Regions from separate parts of the Candidatus Pantoea rara genome, predicted to be linked through region 1. Evidence: predicted binding sites of a transcription regulator. Region 1 holds the regulator's gene; the other holds the start of a gene.
What was found. Region 1 encodes CRP, which controls carbon source genes, mostly activating them, when cyclic AMP is high. Its sites were predicted from a motif close to ATGTGANNNNNNTCACAT; they were not measured.

Region 1 (2,202 bases):
ATGCTGATGCGCGATCTTCTCCAGCGCGCCGAGCTGTTTATCCATCGCAAAGCGGTCGGGTAGCTGGTGATAAAGGATGTTATCCGCCAGCACCCGCAGCCGGGCTGAAATGGTTTTGGCATTCCAGCGGATCACCGCTTCCGCATGGCTCTGTTCGACCAGCTTCTGCACTTCTTCCGGCCGATGCAGGCTGACCGAGATATGTTCCTGCAGATCCAGCGCGACCTGAAAGGCGCGCGTCAGCCGTTTATGGCTGTGATCGCGACTTGCCGACAGCATATGCATCTGCTGATAACAGGTGTTAATCAGATCGACCACTTTTTGCTGACGGGCCAGCAGCGGTGGCAGTGCCTTTTCCGGGTCGGTCAGCTGCGTCAGCAGGGTATATTTGGCGTCGCAGTAGTTAGCCAGCTCGCGGTAGATTAGGCTCAGGCTCTCGCGCATCGGCTGCTCTTTCCACAGCCAGAACCAGAACCAGTTGAACAGCCCGTACCACAGCGTGCCGCCGATATAGAGCAGCGGGGGAACATAGATTGGCATGCGGCCAATCAGGCTCAGGGTAAAGATGGCGGCAATCAGGGTGCCGGGCAGCAGACGAGCATGCAGCGGGCTGATCTCGCCGGTAACGCCGAGCAATAAGGGCATGGCAAACAGGATCAGCGGCAGCGGAATAGCATGCAGGGTAAGCCACTGCATCAGAAAGCTGCCGAGGGCAAACAGGCTGCCGCCAACGATCAGGCGTTTGAAGAAGCGTTTATGCGGGGTATCCAGACCGGCGATGTTGCAGCAGGCGGGCACTAATGAGAACAGGAGACCTTTTTGCAGGTCGCCAGCCAGCCAGCCCAGCGCCACCGGCAGACAGAGCACCAGCGTTTGCCGCAAGGCGTAGTTAACTTCAGGATGGTAAATAATTCGACGCCACATCGGCCCAACACAAACAATAACGGCGTGATGTTGCCATCACGCCGTGGGTGACAGGAATTAGCGGGTGCCGTAAACGACGATGGTTTTGCCGTGTGCGGAGATCAGGTTCTGATCTTCCAGCATCTTCAAAATACGGCCCACGGTTTCACGTGAACAACCAACAATCTGGCCAATTTCCTGACGCGTGATTTTGATTTGCATGCCGTCGGGATGCGTCATGGCATCTGGCTGCTTCGCCAGGTTGAGCAGGGTCTGTGCAATGCGTCCGGTGACGTCGAGGAAAGCGAGGTTACCCACTTTTTCAGACGTGACCTGCAGGCGACGCGCCATCTGCGATGAGAGTCGCATCAGGATGTCAGGGTTAACCTGGATCAGCTGACGGAATTTCTTGTAAGAAATCTCCGCCACTTCGCACGCACTTTTCGCACGCACCCAGGCGCTGCGCTCCTGGCCTTCTTCGAACAGGCCAAGCTCACCAATAAAATCGCCCTGATTCAGGTAGGAAAGAATCATCTCTTTGCCTTCTTCATCTTTAATCAGAACCGCGACGGAACCTTTAACGATGTAGTAAAGCGTTTCTGCTTTTTCACCTTGGTGAATCAGCGTACTTTTGGATGGATACTTGTGAATATGGCAATGGGACAGGAACCATTCGAGTGTAGGGTCTGTTTGCGGTTTGCCGAGAACCATTCGCTATTATCCTCTGTTGTAATCGTGCCCAAAATACAGGGGGCAGTTTTCCCTGTCAGGCGGTGAAAGCTTCAAGCGTTTCCATTTCAGGAAATTATTCGGGCCGCATCAGGCGCAGTGCGCATCATCCTTCCCGGCTTCGCCATCGGGTGACGAAAAATATTTTCAGCACTGTTTGTAGCACAGCTTTTGCCGACTGTCTTCTGTTGTCTCGCTTCAGCTATAGGCGGATTTCTCTGGATTGCTGTTTACCAGGCGAAAGCGTACTCTGGCGAGAAAACAGCGTATTCCGGAGCAAAAATCATGCAGGCAAGAGTGAAATGGGTAGAAGGGCTGACATTCCTCGGAGAATCCTCATCCGGCCATCAGATACTGATGGATGGAAATTCGGGTGATAAAGCGCCCAGCCCAATGGAGATGGTGCTGATGGCGGCCGGCGGATGCAGCGCGATTGACGTGGTTTCAATTCTGCAAAAAGGCCGCAACGATGTGGCTGATTGTGAAGTAAAACTGACCTCAGAACGTCGTGAAGAGGCGCCGCGAATCTTTACGCACATCAACCTGCATTTTATCGTGAGTGGTAAAGGG
Region 2 (2,202 bases), 300 kb from region 1:
GGCGTAGAAACGCTTATCCGCCGGTGCCAGCGAACTGGTCTGGCCGATAATGGCGACACCGACCTGCTTAATGATTTCGCGGAAGCGGTCATCGCTGGGGAAGATATCGAAGCCCGGAATCGCTTCCAGTTTATCCAGCGTGCCGCCGGTATGGCCGAGGCCACGACCGGAGATCATCGGTACATATCCACCACAGGCGGCGACCATCGGCCCTAACATCAGCGATGTCACATCGCCGACGCCGCCGGTCGAGTGCTTATCCACCACTGGCCCGTTAAGGTTAAGGGATTTCCAGTTAAGCACCGTACCGGAATCACGCATCGCCATCGTCAGCGCGACCCGTTCTGGCAGCGTCATGTCGTGGAAGTAGATGGTCATCGCCAGCGCGGCAATCTGACCTTCTGAGACGGTGTTATCACGCACGCCATTAATGAAGAAGCGAATCTCCTCTTCAGTCAGCGCATGGCCGTCACGTTTTTTGCGAATAATTTCTTGTGGCAGGAACAAGGTAGCCCCCTGGTTCAGGGAAAACAGAATGGAGAACAGGCGGTCAGCGACCGCCTGAAGAATCAGTAACCCGCTTTGCTGGTGTCGCTGTCATGACCCAGTGTGTTGAGCAGGCTCGCCAGCAGGCTTGATGCACCAAAGCGGAAATGGCGCGCATCAGCCCAGTCGGCACCCAGCGTATCTTCTGCCATTTGCAGATAGATCGCGGCATCTTCCGCTGTGCGTACGCCGCCCGCAGGCTTAAAGCCAACGTCCTTGCTGACGCCTTTATCACGGATCACATTCATCATGATCTGCGCCACTTCTGGCGTGGCGTTAACCGGCACTTTACCGGTAGAGGTTTTGATGAAGTCGGCACCTGCATCAATGGCAATTTCAGAGGCCTGACGGATCAGCGCGTCCTCCTTCAGCTCACCGGTTTCGATGATCACTTTCAGCAGCACGTCCGCTTCAGCACAGGCGGTTTTACAGGCTTTCACCAGATCGAAACCGACCTGACTGTTACCGGCGATCAGCGCGCGGTACGGGAACACCACATCCACTTCATCGGCACCGTAAGCGATAGCGGCGCGGGTTTCTGCCAGTGCAATGTCGATGTCGTCATTGCCGTGCGGGAAATTGGTCACCGTGGCGATGCGGATCTCCGGGGTACCCTGCTCGCGCAGCGTTTTGCGCGCAATGGGAATAAAACGCGGATAGATACAGATTGCCGCGGTGTTGCCTGCCGGGGATTTAGCCTGATGGCACAGGGCAATCACTTTTGCGTCGGTGTCGTCGTCATTCAGGGTGGTTAAATCCATCAGTTTCAGGGCGCGCAGGGCAAGGTGTTTGATATCGGTCATGAGGCTCTCCAAAGGATCGGGGTGCAACCCACCGGCTTGCCGGCGGAATGTTATAATAATAACACTCTGAAGCGGCCTGATATGTGCCAGCAGTCACATAGAAATAAGAAAATGGTGCAATCAGGTCACAGAAAACGTGACTGAAATCGCAGATTACACTACCTGATGGTGATTATACGCTAGCCGGAGCAATGTTACTATTATCACATTTTAGCGTAAGGGGTGTCGTTCAGGCGAAAGACGGACAGTCAGTTACGCAACGCCGGGAAAGCGGGATCGAGCTGAAACAGCTGCTGACTGTTGTGCCACAGTGCATCAGCAATGTCTTCAGGTGACTCTTCCCGCAGACTGCAGAGCACTTCCCACACCTGACGTGCCCGCTCCGGACGGTTTGGCTGGCCCTGAAAACCCTGCAGCGGCATATCGGGTGCATCGGTTTCCAGCAGCAGTGAAGAGAGCGGCAGCTGTGCCACGGTCTGACGGGTCTTGCTGGCACGTTCATAGGTAATGGTCCCGCCAATCCCAATCGCATAACCCAGCTTAATAAAGGCCTGCGCCTGTTGCAGACTGCCAGCGAAACCGTGCACCACGCCACGGCGCGGCACATCGTGACGACGCAGAATCTGCGCCAGCTTGTCATGGGTCCGGCGCGAATGCAGGATCACCGGCAACGCATAACGCTTTGCCAGCTTAAGCTGCGCGTCAAGAAAGCGCTGCTGCTTATCAAACTGTGGATCGTCGCGGTAGAGATCCAGTCCGATCTCGCCGATCGCCACCAGCTTACGCGGCCGCTGTTGCAGAAAGGTTTCCAGCTGATCGAGATGGACATCCTGATGATGTTCGATGGCAATCG

Region 2: the regulator CRP is predicted to act here: its motif matches at 1,541-1,558, upstream of deoC (deoxyribose-phosphate aldolase).

The regions. Positions count from the first base shown of each region.
Region 1 is NZ_CP194942.1:419,803-422,004, forward strand. It holds gene ACR8BF_RS01925 (YccS/YhfK family putative transporter) at 1-924, opposite strand, end outside; gene crp (cAMP-activated global transcriptional regulator CRP) at 982-1,614, opposite strand; gene ACR8BF_RS01935 (OsmC family protein) at 1,918-2,202, shown strand, end outside.
Region 2 is NZ_CP194942.1:719,718-721,919, reverse strand. It holds gene deoA (thymidine phosphorylase) at 1-507, opposite strand, end outside; gene deoC (deoxyribose-phosphate aldolase) at 570-1,349, opposite strand; gene ACR8BF_RS03525 (TatD family hydrolase) at 1,598-2,202, opposite strand, start outside.